Regions from separate parts of the Paenibacillus sp. PK4536 genome, predicted to be linked through region 1. Evidence: riboswitches for the same ligand, from Rfam matches in the RefSeq annotation. Region 1 holds a riboswitch; the other holds the start of a gene.
What was found. A riboswitch is a leader RNA that binds a small molecule or an ion and turns the genes downstream of it on or off. The one in region 1 is predicted to bind glycine.
Positions count from the first base shown of each region.

Region 2: it holds a riboswitch for glycine, as region 1 does, so the genes downstream of both, gcvT (glycine cleavage system aminomethyltransferase GcvT) here and sdaAB (L-serine ammonia-lyase, iron-sulfur-dependent subunit beta) in region 1, are expected to answer to the same signal.

Region 1 covers NZ_CP126313.1:4,782,939-4,790,350, forward strand. The annotation lists gene PO903_RS21165 (aminoglycoside adenylyltransferase domain-containing protein) at 1-236, opposite strand, end outside; gene PO903_RS21170 (DUF3863 domain-containing protein) at 379-3,204, opposite strand; gene sdaAA (L-serine ammonia-lyase, iron-sulfur-dependent, subunit alpha) at 3,529-4,422, opposite strand; gene sdaAB (L-serine ammonia-lyase, iron-sulfur-dependent subunit beta) at 4,449-5,114, opposite strand; glycine riboswitch at 5,191-5,269, opposite strand; glycine riboswitch at 5,273-5,383, opposite strand; gene PO903_RS21185 (SDR family oxidoreductase) at 5,602-6,393, opposite strand; gene PO903_RS21190 (PAS domain-containing sensor histidine kinase) at 6,520-7,412, opposite strand, start outside.
Region 2 covers NZ_CP126313.1:4,963,366-4,970,777, forward strand. The annotation lists gene PO903_RS21940 (helix-turn-helix domain-containing protein) at 1-1,576, opposite strand, end outside; gene gcvH (glycine cleavage system protein GcvH) at 1,884-2,276, opposite strand; glycine riboswitch at 2,455-2,552, shown strand; gene gcvT (glycine cleavage system aminomethyltransferase GcvT) at 2,833-3,951, shown strand; gene gcvPA (aminomethyl-transferring glycine dehydrogenase subunit GcvPA) at 3,996-5,351, shown strand; gene gcvPB (aminomethyl-transferring glycine dehydrogenase subunit GcvPB) at 5,348-6,856, shown strand; gene PO903_RS21965 (methyl-accepting chemotaxis protein) at 7,017-7,412, opposite strand, start outside.

The DNA of each region.
Region 1 (7,412 bases):
AAATCTTCTTCTACTATTAGAAGTTTTTGAGCGATATCTAATTTCAATTGCTGACTGATTGCATCTTGTACCACAATTAACAAATCAATATCACTCTGTTCAGGATTGAACCCACCCATCGCCAAAGAACCATGTAGATAAATACCGACTAGATTATCTTCTAATACTGTTTGAAATAATTCTGTAATACCTTTAAGTTTATAGGCATGATCTGAGATATGAGGCTGAATATTCAATATGATCGGCTCCTTTTCAATACCCTATTTCACCAAAATATCCTTCTATCTTCTTCCTTTTAGATGGTATCGTCAACCATAGACAAGGATCTATCAAAAAAAGCATCCCTAATGATCTAGGAATGCTTTTTGATATACTATTTTACTGATAATCTACATCTTCGGTGAAATGAATCTGTTGCAATCGTTCTTGAATCCGCTGAACTTCAGCTGATGTTAACGGTGCGTTAGGCGCAATCTTATAATTACGTCCAGTCACATAACTAACTTCAGTATGACTGTCAAAAGCATATGGGGTCTGCGGAACAGGCGTTTTTGTATAATCAGTAAAATCAATCACTGACCATGCTTGATCTCCATCGTGCTTGCGCAAAATTAGACGCTGATATTGATTCTCTGTCCATAGATAACGAGTATCGGCTGGCGAGTTATTACCATCTAATGCCGTCGTATAACCGGAACCTCTGAACATCAATGTAAATTGAGCTTGATCATTGGTAGAACCCGACTTCGTTCGATACGTTTGCCCAAGTTCATTGATCCCTACAATATGCACATTACGTCCTGCTGGAAAATGATCAACAAAGTCTTTCCATCCATTTAGCAAATTATCATGACGTAACACCCAGTTTGTATCAATCACAATAGATAGATAGTTAACGGTGTTCATCATTTGATAAGGATTATCGACATATTGCTGCGCAGTATACAATTGCGGTTCAGCATTAGAGTCTTTGACATACGGATCACCCGGATGAATCGTCCACCGGGAAGACTTTTCTACATAACGTGAACCGATAGGATCGATTGTTACTGGATTCATAAAGACGGCTCCACTATTATCTAAACTTCCCTGTGCAGGCACCAATGGATTATGCTCATTCGACCAGTAAGGCATCAATGGCGAACCTTCTCCAAATAATTGATTTACATTATATTGCGTCGCTGCCCAGCCCATATAGGATGTAATCTCAAAATGATCTTTGAGCCATGTCACTTGCTCGGGATTGACAGCAAAGCTAGATAATGAAGTTGGACGATATGCCGCTGGAATACTTTCAAATACCGATGGTTGTCCGACTGTACCTGATTCATGCAATGTATTCATAGCATTATAGCGATACATATACAACCACTCATTCATCTCATTGCCCCACTGTGCTAACGTATAGTGATTGTTCGGATAACCAGACAAAATACCGACTTCATCTCCATACAGATCAACATACTGTAAGACTTGATGCAATTGAGGACGATTGCTTTCTTGAAAAACAAAATTGTTATCAATTGCCCATGTCAGATGTACATTCGGATCAATCTGAGCAAGCATACTCCGCATCTGCTGCATTTCAGCTAGGGTAGTTGATGAACCTGATCCACCTTCTAACATCACGGATACTGCAAAATATTGTTTTCTACGCTCACCAGCCACTACGTTCAACTCAAATTCTTTATGGAGATATACGCTAGTCGAAGGTGATGTCACACTGATTTGGACAGGAATTGTGCTACCTACCGGTGGGATATTATGCACATTGATAATCCGTCCTTGCTCATCAATAATACCCGTATTATTTTCAAATCGAATATGAAGATCGGCTGGCAAATGTTCAGAAGCAATCGGTTGACCATATACATCTTGGAGCACATACTCGATACGCCATGAATCTGGCTTAATCGATACCGATTGATCTAACGTATATGTGTCCAGATAGACAGAACGAATCACATAATCTGGCTTGTATTCCGGTTCTTCAACAGGTGGAGTCACTGGTGGTGCTTTGATTGTCACCATTATCAGGGTCTCGATCTTAAGATCAAGCTTCGCTTGTGGTGAGACAATATGAAGTTGAACAGGAATTAATCCGCCTGTGGCTGGAATATGTTCAGGATGAATAATTTTGCCCTGTGTATCAAATATATTTAATGGATCTTCAAATTGGTATGTCAGATCGGATGAGACCCGTTCAGGTAAAGCAATCTTCTGACCCTGATACCAGAAATAAAACGACAGTCGATATGCACTATATGTTGCAGGATCATTCCACAGTACAGGCGCTTCTATATTCACCCGATCAAATACAAATGAAGGTTCCACTGGAGGCAACACAGGAGGTGCGACGGGCGGCACAGGCACTTCTGGATCAGGACTAGGGTTGTTGCGATCATGGTCTTTGTCTTTAGGATTTGCCCGGCTACCTGTCAGTTCAGGCGTACTATCTACAGAATTTGATCCAGACGTTGGTTCAGAATGATCTTTTTCTATTATTACAGGTGGACGCTCGGGAGTCAGTACAGGTGGAGTTGCCTCTGTAGAGCGGCTTGCTAACAACTGCTGTGCACGCTCCTGTAAGTTATCTCCTGATTGCAGTACCCGATAGGCTACCAAAATAGCCGCTTGACGTTGTACAGGTTGCTTGGGTGCAAAATGATGCTGCTCATTGCCTTGCATCAGTCCTAATTGCTCCATTAACCACACACTAGATTTCGCATAATCTGAAATATCGGCTTGATCTTCAAACGTTGATACATTCGTCACCTGTTGCTGATCAGTCAAGCCAAGATAACGAGCATACCAGACAGCGACATCTTGACGACTAATCGGTTGCTTTACACCAAATTCGGTAGCACTGATTCCTTTGGTAATATCATACTGATATAAAGCACTAACATAAGGAACTGCCCAAGGTGATACATCGGTAAAAGGGAGTACCGTTCCAGGTTCTGATGTCCAATTTAAGCTTTTAACAAATACACTTGCCCATTCTTGTCTAGAAATAGAGCGTCTCGGCTGAAAGCTGCCATCCTGATAGCCTGTAATGACTCCTTGTGCCGACAATGACGTAATAGCATCAACAGCATAAGATTGTCTAATATCTGTAAAGGCTTCTTTGCTCATCGCTGATATATCGGTGGCATTAGTACAGAACAGCAATACAATCAACAAACAAGCTATATATTGCTTCATATGTGTTGACCCCGCTTTGGATATCATATAATTAGTTATAACCTGTTCTATCTCAAACAAGCTATAACGTTGTATTCACCTCCAAACACATCTTATGAACCTATAATTTGAAATTAAATTCATACTTTAGACCCATCTAAGTAAGTAAATATATTTAATCTAGGGTAAAAGTTGAGCAACTATACTACTAATTTATTTACGTATATATCGAATTATACAACAATTTATCGGAATATTAAGGAAAGGTTTGAAGAAAAATCGAAAAAAGTCGTTTTATTATAAACGACTTTCTTCATTTCACTTCAAATAGTTCATGCGAGGAAGTTAATTTTTATTTTCTTGTCTTCTACGTCTTAATTCTTCAGTAATTTTGCGTCCGGTTGGTGTCTGTGCTAATCCTCCGCGGGCCGTCTCACGATGCTCACTTGGCATAGAACGTCCGACTTGTAACATCACATCGACCACTTCATCTGATGGAATAGCGCTACGCACTCCAGCAAGTCCCATATCTGCCGCTGCTAACGCATTCACTGCACCTAATCCGTTACGAACAATACAAGGAATTTCGACAAGTCCAGCGACCGGATCACAGATTAATCCCAGTGTATTTTTGAGAGCCAATCCTACAGCATGCATAGCTTGCTCGGGTGTACCTTTACGCATCTCGACCATCGCTCCTGCTGCCATCCCAATTGCTGAACCGACTTCTGCCTGACATCCACCTTCTGCGCCTGAGATCGAAGAATTGTTGGCAATCACATAACCGATCGCTCCTGCTGCAAATAGTCCTAGAACCATATGAGCATCATCCCAACCAAAACGTTCTTGCGAACTGACAAATACGCCAGGAATAATGCCACATGAGCCTGCGGTTGGTGTAGCAATAATACGACCCATCGAAGCATTGACTTCAGATACAGCTAGCGCATACGCCATCGCACGAGTAGCATCACTGCCTGAAGAAGTTTCTCCACTTAACATATACTCATGCACACGGCGTGCATCTCCGCCCGTTAGACCGCTTCGTGAAACGGTATCTTCTGTAATTCCGCGATGTACTGCTTCTTTCATCACTTGATAATAATCTGCCATCTGCTGGATCACTTCAGGTTCACTAACCCCTGTTTCTTTTACTTGTTCTTCAATCATCAGTTCCGCAATCGTGAGTGAACGTTCTTCACATAACCGAACAATATCTTTTAACGTGCGAAATTGCATATTCTATACTCTCCTTTGTCTTTCATTTACTTCAAGTCTATAACAGCCGCACGAGTTACATAAGGCAATTGTAAAATACGATTCAACACATGCGGATCAGGCGCAGTATCCAATTCGATAACAGTCATCGCTTCACCACTACGAGCTTTGCGATCCACATCCATAAATCCAATATTGAGTTCCGCATCACTAAGTGTGCGTGTAATATCAGCCAGTACACCTTTACTATCCGTGTGTTCTACAGCAAGCATCGGATACTGACCAGAGCCTCGTACATCGAATCCATTTAATTCATGAATCTCAATATTTCCGCCACCGATCGAAGCACCTGCTACTTCAGCTGTTTCTGTTCCATGCTGTACAATAATTCGCACAAAGTTAGGATGCGGATAATTGCCTGTGCCTTTATCAAAAGAAATCGTTATCCCTTGACGATCGGCTTCTTCTGCTGCATCTGGTAAGCGATCATCATCGGTATCATAATCAAGCAGACCACCGACAAGTGCTAGATCTGTACCATGTCCCCAGTACGTTTCTGCAAACGAACCATACAAAACAATCTTTACATGCTCAGGGCATACTCCTAAAAAATGACGAGCCGCTCTTCCTAGACGAGCTGCTCCTGCTGTATGTGAACTAGACGGTCCTACCATCGCCGGCCCTATAATATTGAATACATTTTTAAAACGCATAAATTCCTCTTCTCCCTTATCACCAAAATATGCGCGCACAAAAAAAGACAGGGAATAGCCCGCGCGTGGCTTATTCCTCTGTCCTCGTTACCTGAGAGTTTGGACCGAATCGTATCGGTTGTACTCCTTGGGTGGCTGGTATGCTCTCTCCAGAGTTGCATCCGATAGCGGTTCGGGTACCTGAGAGATTAATCAATCATCGCCAAATGATTAACTTGCTCCTTCGGTGGTGGATCACATACATCCACAGACTCTCCCTCTATCTTCATGTGCAGTTATTTATTTGAATGGTTCGTTATTAGTTAAATCACGTGAATACGTTCGATACCTTTAGCTTAATTCAGCACACCTGACACTGTCAATTGATTGATTTGAAAAAGGATACTTTTGTGCATAAAGACAACAAAGTCCTTTCCCGATATGCTCGAAAAAGGACTTTGATAGGACTAGCATAGTATCATTTATCTATCTATACTTGTAGATACAACTATCCTCGTAATAACGATTCTGCGCCATCTACAAATATCTCTGTACCTGTTACATGTGAAGCTTCACTAGAAGCCAAGAATAGCACTAGATTAGCCACTTCTTCGATTTTACCAGGTTCGCCTTTAAGCGGATGATCGCCTTCTGGGAATTCCATTGGAATTTCGACTTCTTTTAGATCGTCACTTGGATACGTATTGTCGTCGATTTCGGTATCGATCGCTCCCGGACAGACCGCATTAACTCTGATTTTATAGCGTGCAAGTTCTAGCGCCGCCATTTTCATAAATGCTACTTGCGCTGCTTTGGTTGAAGCATATGCAGAGAATCCTACATTAGAGAATACACGATTACCATTGATTGAACTTGTAATAATAATACTACCGCCCTTTTCTTTCAAATGAGGGATAGCGTATTTTACAGTTGCAAATGTGCCTCGTAAATTAATCTCTACCGTTTGATTCCAATCATCTATTTCTAATGTTTCAATAGGGGCTTTGCTACCATTGATTCCTGCATTCGCAAATACAATATCCAATTGACCTGCTTCAGCCACTACTTGTTTCATAGCACTTTCAATCATTTCTGGTTTGGAAATATCGCACTCAATCACATATGCTTTTCCGCCAGCTTTTTCAATTTCGGCTTTGGTTTCTTCTGCATTTTCAGGCGTACGATCTAACATATATACAACAGCACCTTCTGCCGCAAATCGTATCGCTGATGCTTTACCTATTCCTGATCCGCCACCTGTTACTGCTGCTACTTTACCTACTAATTTTGTTTCTGCCATGTGGATAAACCTCCATATTTCAGAATGTGTTTGTACTAGATAACTGTTTTTTGATACTCACAACGTTATCTGTTTTCCTATTGTAAGTACCCTAGCAGACAGAACAATGAAACAGATGACAACGTATTATTCGATAGAATGTGCAGAATCATTCTTTTTGGGCTTCGGTAAAAGAACAGAAAAGACAGAACCTTCATTCGGTCTCGATACAAAACTTAATTCACCCTTATGATCGTTAACAATTCGTTGCGTAATATATAATCCAAGCCCCGTTCCTTTGATTTGATGTTCAGACGCAGAACTTGCTCGGAAAAATTTTTGGAAAATACGAGCTTGATCTTCAACAGGAATACCTATTCCTGAATCTTCTATAGATACACGAATCTGATGAGGTAATTCTTCAATCACAATATGAACAAGCGATTCAGCAGATGAATATTTAAGCGCATTACTGATTAGATTCTGAAAAACTTGAATTAAACGATGATGATCACCAGTAATAAAGACTTCATCGACCCCTTCATGATGAAGAATAATACGATCTCTCGAATCTGGATTCCATTGATGACAGATTCCTTGTAACAGTTCATATAAAGGAATATACGTCATATGATATTCGGCATGATCTGCTTCGATGCGCTGAATATCGAGGAAATCATCTAACAAATGAGACAATCGTTGCCCTTCTTGATGAATCGTTTCTATAAAAGTATGTCTTTTCTCAATCGACATATCCTGATAGATCATTAACATTTCGATATATCCCATCATCGCTGACAAAGGAGTACGCAACTCATGAGAAACGACACTAATTAACTCATTTTGCATTTGTTTGACCTGTTCTTCTTCTGTACGATCCCGAAAAACAAGAATAACACCATGTTCAATCTGTTGCACGGTATCGGTCACTGGAGTGACATAAAGCGATAAAATCTTTTCATTTTTCAGCAATACAAGCTCGCCTTGATTCCAATGAGGTTCACCATTTAAGAATTGTTCTAACTTTTCAATCCATGATG
Region 2 (7,412 bases), 180 kb from region 1:
TACGTACTCGCTCTGCTTGACTGTGATACCACGAAGTAGCATCTTCATTATCTGCCGGTTCGACCAGAATACTAACTTGAGATTGTTCGATCAATACCGGACTAAAGCGATGCTCCACCGAAATCAATTCAGACACCATATTATTAATAGCAAACAGTAACAGTTCTCGATCGGTTTCTTCATAGCGTGTTCCTTGTACCGTATCGATCTGTAATACCAATACCGCCATAGAACGAACCGATTCAGGAAATCCATAGATTAGACGGCGACGTTCAAATTCATTAGCAGGAATCTGCCCGCTGATCAACTTAATCACTGATAATTCTCGCAATTGCGGAACCTGTTCCCGAATCTGCTCTTCCAACTCACGCCCTGTTAAGCGCATCCGCTCCACTTGTTCTCCAATATAAGCAAATTCATCTCGTCTTTTCACTGACTTATGTTGATCTCCGGCTAATCCTTTTCGGTGACCTAACCATAATCGTCTATACCCTGTATCTGTGGATGGCTCTTCTGCCTTGAGCCGTCCGGTATAATCTACAGAGTCACTGGCACCTAATAACTGCATTAATTTAGACACAGGAGAATACATACGACGACTGCTGAGAAAAGCCAACAGTGCAGTTAACAATAACATCGCTACACAGACACTAATCGTTAATACTGCTATTTTTCTTGTCTGGGACGTAATCTGTCCTATAGATACGACAGACACATATACCCATCCGTTCAGTGTCGATGAAGAATAAGTCACTCCCACTTCTTCACCTTCACTTTTCCAATTAAAAAATCCTTGACGTTCCCCTTGATGAACATGAGCAAACACTTCATTTTGTAATCCAGGATATTGTGTACTCTGACCGTTATCTAGAAATTCTTGTTGGTATTGATCAAACACATATATTTGTCCCAGACGTGTACTGCTGGTGACCCAATTATCAATTTCATCATTGGCAATATCCAAGACTAACAATCCGCGTGGTTCACCGGTCGAAGGTAATAGTGGAATTTTGAACACCATACTGGTTACTTTTGTTTCCTTTTTAGGCGATCCTGAGTCCAATTCCTCTTCTGAGATCATATCTATATTTGACGTATATCCGTTATTCGCTATTGAAGTATCGGTTACCCAGAACATGCTATTTCGATTGTGTCGGTATGATCGAAGCACACTTTGATCTTCTGCATCAGATACTTGACTGAATGATGTTCCTGAGACTACCCAGTTATGCTCAAAGTTAATTAAACGTATCTGATCTAGCGATGTAATCGTTTGCAAATTATTAAATCCGGTCGTCAAATTACGTATTTTTTCAAAGTCTCCCGATTGCAAAGGTTGCTTCATCGTTTCCGTAACAAACGGCGAATTGACATATTGTACAGCAGACAACTGCAATGTTTTGAGTACTTGATCTACACGTAATTGAGTTTCATTTAATAATTGTGCATTACCGTCTTGCACTTTCTGCTCGACATCACCTGCCGCCAACGTATAAGAAAATATCCCGATTACCAGTACAGGTAACGATCCCAATATCACCATAATCAGAAATAAACGATATAGATATTTAGACAACAATCTCCCCTCCAGAGGTAATCATCAATAAAATAGGTATGTTGTACATGTCGCAGTGTACATTCATTATTAGATCTATGTAAAAAAATTCTATTTTTGCTTTATTTAATCATTCTATCGTATTATGAAGATTCCTCCAACCTAAAATAAAAAAGAATGTCGTTATTGTGCACTTTAATTACCTGTATCAAAAATATACATAACAAAAAAAGACTGATCCCCATCTAGGTTTTCAGTCTTGTTCTTGTTACAATACATATAAATAGATTTTATATCCTTCTTTTGTATAGATTGACAGTATTATGAGTTAGTCTTGGGCGTGTTCAGCATAAGCTTCTGCACTCAAAAGGTTTGATAATGCACTATCTAGGTCACCACTGACTTTAACTTCAACCATCCAGCCACGTCCGTAAGGATCAGAGTTCACCAGTTCAGGTTCTGTTTCCAATTCAGGATTAAAATTAGTGATCGTACCTGTCACCGGGCTAAAAAGATCAGATACTGTTTTGACCGATTCAATCGTGCCGATTACAGCTTCAGAAGCAACTTCTGCACCTGCTTGTGGCAATTCAACAAATACGATATCTCCTAGCTGATGTTGAGCAAAATCAGTAATACCGATACGAACCGTATCATCACTAATACGCTCTACCCATTCATGTTCTGCACTATACAGCAATTGATCTTTAATCTCACTCATTGTTCATTCCTCCGGTTCATGGTTGTAATGTCTTCATGCACACAAGCGTATAGCAAGGCAGATTATACTGTCAATACTCTTGACATTGCTTTTTGAATCAAGTATTAATATAATATACATACATTCATCACTGTTTCAATACTTAATGTTCGGAAATACATAACATCATATGTAGCGAATGAAAGTACAGGGAGAGACTGTTCAGAACCATGACAGCGCCGAAGGAGTAAGCCAGTAATGGTGAATCTCTCAGGTAAAAGGGACCTGTACCGGACGCAGCTCTGGAGAGAATTGGCATCATTCGGTCACCGACGAATATCCGAATGATAACAACCAATCACCCAAGGGGAAACTTGTTGCTTATAAGCTATTGAGCACAAGGTAACTCTCAGGTATCAAGGACAGGGAGAAAAAGAAATATTTCAGGTATAGTACCTGCTTATTTCCTTTTCTCTCTGTCTTTTTTGTTGAGCTTTTTCGGATGATTTTATTCTTTTTTCACAAAAAATGATATATGCGATTTTTCGCTACAAACTAATTCGATGAGGTGACGATCATGACAACAGAACTGAAGCGTACGCCGATTTTTCCTCTTTATGCTCAATCCGGTTCCCCACGCTGTATCGATTTTGGCGGTTGGGAATTGCCTGTTCAATTTACAGGAATTCAAAAAGAACATGAAGCGGTTCGTGAACAAGCTGGATTATTTGATGTTTCTCATATGGGTGAAGTGATCATTTCAGGTGAAGGTTCCCTTGCCTATTTGCAACAATTATTAACTAACGATGCTTCTCGCTTGCAAGATGGACAAGCCCAATATACATTAATGTGCTATCCAACAGGTGGTGTAGTCGATGATCTATTGGTATATCGTCTGGGCGAAGAACATTATATGCTCGTGATCAATGCCTCGAATATTGATAAGGATATCGATTGGATGAAGCAGTCTTTGCCTGCCAATGTCACTCTTGAGAACATTTCAGAACAAACCGCTTTGATTGCTTTACAAGGTCCTCAAGCGGTTGCTATTTTACAAGCGGCTACACAAAGCGATCGTTATGCTGAACTGGCAGGATTTTCTTTTATCGAAAAAGCTGAGATTTTTGGTGTTCATGCGCTCATCTCTCGTACAGGTTACACCGGTGAAGATGGTTATGAACTATATGTATCTGCAACAGATGCTCCTCTCATCTGGGAAAAGCTATTGCAAGCAGGTGAACCGCTTGGCTTGATTCCTTGTGGACTGGGTGCACGGGATACGCTTCGCTTTGAAGCTCGTCTTCCTCTGTATGGTCAAGAGCTGTCGGCAGATATTTCTCCACTCGAAGCGGGACTTGGCTATTTTGTAAAGTTGGACAAAGAACATTTCACAGGCAAAGAAGCTCTAGTCGCGCAAAAAGAAAAAGGATTGTCTCGTAAATTAGTGGGTGTAGAAATGATCGACCGTGGTATTCCTCGCCCGCACTATCCTGTCTACCAGAACGGTCGACAAATCGGCGAAGTGACGACAGGAACTCAATCTCCTACACTTAAGCGTAATCTTGGACTTGCTTTAATTGAAGCTGACAGTGCTGCTCTAGGAACACCGATAGAACTTGAGATTCGCGGTAAAATGCTCAAAGCTGAAGTGGTGAAAGCACCTTTCTACAAACGAGCATCTTCTGTCACTAAATAAAATTACAAGGCGACTGATATGTTGCCCCAAAGGAGTCTACCTTTATGAAATCGCATCGTTATATTCCAATGACCCCACAGAATGAAGCAGAGATGTTAGAGGTTGTTGGTGCTTCTTCGATAGAGGATTTATTTACAGATATTCCGGCATCTCTTCGTTATCAAGGCACCATGCCTATGTCTGAAATGCTGGATGAATATACACTGACTCGTCATATGTCTAGTCTTGCAGGGCAAAATGCAGATACAGATCGGTACACTAGCTTTCTGGGTGCAGGATTGTATGATCACCATTTGCCATCTGTGATTAATCATGTAATTTCTCGTTCTGAATTTTATACAGCGTATACTCCATATCAACCAGAGATCAGTCAAGGTGAATTACAAGCGATCTTTGAATTTCAGTCCTATATCTGTGAACTGACAGGAATGGCTGTAGCCAATGCAAGTATGTATGATGGCGCAACAGCACTTGCCGAAGCAGCTTCTCTTGCAGCATCAGCTACAGGACGCAAAAAGATTATTGCTCTTTCTACGATCCATCCTGAATCACGCGGAGTCGTTCGCAGTTATGCTCGTGGTCTTAATCTGGATGTAGTTGAAGTGCCTTATGGCGATGGAGTCACAGATATTGGGGTGCTCACTGAAGCGATTGATGAGCAGACCGCTGTTGTGCTTGTCCAATCCCCTAACTTTTTCGGTGGTATTGAAGCGATTCAAGCAGTTGCCGATCTTGCTCATGCCAAAGGTGCTTTATTGGTAGTGAGTACGAATCCTATTTCACTGGGACTACTCGAATCTCCTGGTAAACTTGGAGCTGATATCGTTGTTGGTGATGCACAGCCGCTTGGCATTTCGATGTCGCTTGGTGGGCCAACTTGTGGATTCTTCGCTGTGGCTCAACCGCTTATGCGTCGTATGCCTGGACGAATCGTAGGTCAGACCAAAGATATTGATGGTAAACGTGGTTTTGTATTGACGTTGCAGACTCGTGAGCAACATATCCGTCGTGACAAAGCGACATCAAATATTTGTTCCAATCAGGCATTGCTTGCGCTGTGTGCATCGGTATATCTATCTGTCATGGGTAGACAAGGTATGGTGGATGTAGCTGATCTGAATGTGCAAAAAGCTCATTATGCTGCTCAAACTTTATCTTCTATCCCTAATGTCAAATTAGCGTTCCGATCTCCTTTTTTCAATGAATTTGTACTGGCTTTACCAGAAGGCACTTCAGTCGCTGATGTTAATACTCAACTGTTAGCTAAAGGCATGATTGGTGGTTATGATCTAAGCCTATCTTATCCTGAATTGTCCGGTCATATCTTGTTCGCAGTCACAGAGAAACGTACCAAAGCAGAGATAGATCTATTGGCAACTGAACTGGAGGCAATCCTATGACAAACGAAACTGTAGTCCATGAGACCGTTACTTCTGTACAAGGCGCTGTTGTTACTGAAAAAGCTTTGATTTTTGAATTGAGTCAACCGGGTCGAATCGGTTATTCTTTACCGGATTGCGATGTTCCTCGTGTCGAAGTCTCTCAATTGATTCCGCAAGAAATGCTTCGTAAAGAAGAACCTGCTTTACCTGAAGTATATGAAGTTGATGTAATTCGTCATTATACAGAATTGTCCCGTCGTAACTTTGGCGTAGATAATGGCTTCTATCCGCTGGGTTCTTGTACGATGAAATACAATCCTAAAGTCAATGAAGATGTAGCTCGTTATGCAGGGTTTGCGAAGATTCATCCTTATCAACCACAACAAAGTATTCAAGGGGCACTGGAACTGATGCATACTTTGCAAAATGACCTTGCTGCTCTAACAGGCATGGATGCCGTCACTCTTCAACCTGCTGCCGGTGCTCATGGAGAATGGACAGGTCTAATGATGATTCGTGCGTATCATGAAAAACGTGGTGAACACCGTACCAAAGTTATCGTACCCGATTCTTCTCACGGTACGAATCCTGCAAGTGCAACAGTAGCTGGATTCCAAACGATCACGATTCCTTCAACTCCAGAAGGTCTAGTCGATCTGGATGCCCTTCGTGCGGCAGTTGGATCAGATACGGCTGCTCTCATGTTAACAAACCCGAATACACTGGGTCTTTTTGAAAAGCAAATCAGTGAAGTGGCTCAGATCGTTCATGAAGCTGGTGGATTGTTGTACTATGATGGTGCTAACTCCAATGCGATTATGGGGATTACACGTCCGGGTGATATGGGCTTTGATGTGGTTCATTTGAATTTACACAAAACAATGAGTACACCTCATGGTGGTGGCGGCCCGGGTGCAGGTCCTGTCGGTGTGAAAAGCAGATTGCTTCCTTTCTTACCTGAACCGGTTGTTGAAAAATTAGAAGATGGTACCTTTACTTTACGTAGTGGTTCTCCTGACTCGATCGGTCGTGTCAAAGCATACTATGGTAACTTTGGTATTCTTGTACGTGCGTATACGTATATTCGTAGTTATGGACCTGAAGGTCTGCGCCGAGTGTCTGAATGTGCCGTTCTGAATGCGAACTATATGATGCACCGTCTTAAAGATCATTATGAAATGCCATATACAAGCGTATGTAAGCATGAATTTGTGATGTCCGGTAAAGGGCTCAAACAGTACGGTATTCGTACACTGGATGTTGCCAAACGATTACTTGATTTCGGGTACCATCCGCCTACAGTTTACTTCCCGCTAAATGTAGAAGAATGTATTATGATCGAACCTACAGAAACAGAAAGCAAAGAAACACTGGATGCTTTTATTGATACCATGATTCAGATCGCTGGTGAAGCGAAAGACAATCCAGAATTGCTACTAAATGCTCCTTATGGAACAGCAGTAAGACGCTTGGACGAAACAACAGCTGCTCGTAAGCCAGTATTAAACTGTGCTTGTAATTAAATAGCAACATACCAATCATCCCACCGACTTTTCTATTCTGATCAAGTCGATGGGATGATTTTTTTATAAGATGAATAATCATTGATATACTCATTTTTCTAACTTAATTATCCATATAAGTCTCTATCCATCTACTATTTTGAGTCCATTAACTAATTATTTATACTTTAAAGCGATCAACCATAACGTTTAACTCTTTAATATTTTCAGTTAGTAATCCTATATTGTCTGTTACTTGTTGTGACATTTTGATTTGATTTTCTACACTGGCAAGTACTTCCTGTGAGCCAGCAGCTGTTTCTTCTGTGGTCGTTGAAGCAGATTGAATAAAGTCGATAATATGTTCTTTGCTAATATTCAATTGAGTCGTCATATCCTTCATGCTTACAATAAGACTGTTCATTTCTTGAATGGATTGACCAATTTCTATAAAAGCACCGCTTGTATTATCAACACTTTGTGATTGATCATTTAAAGCAATCTGCGAAGCATTCATCACTTCTTTGGTCAGCGTAGTAGAAGAAATAATACGATTCAAAATATCTTGTATTTGAGT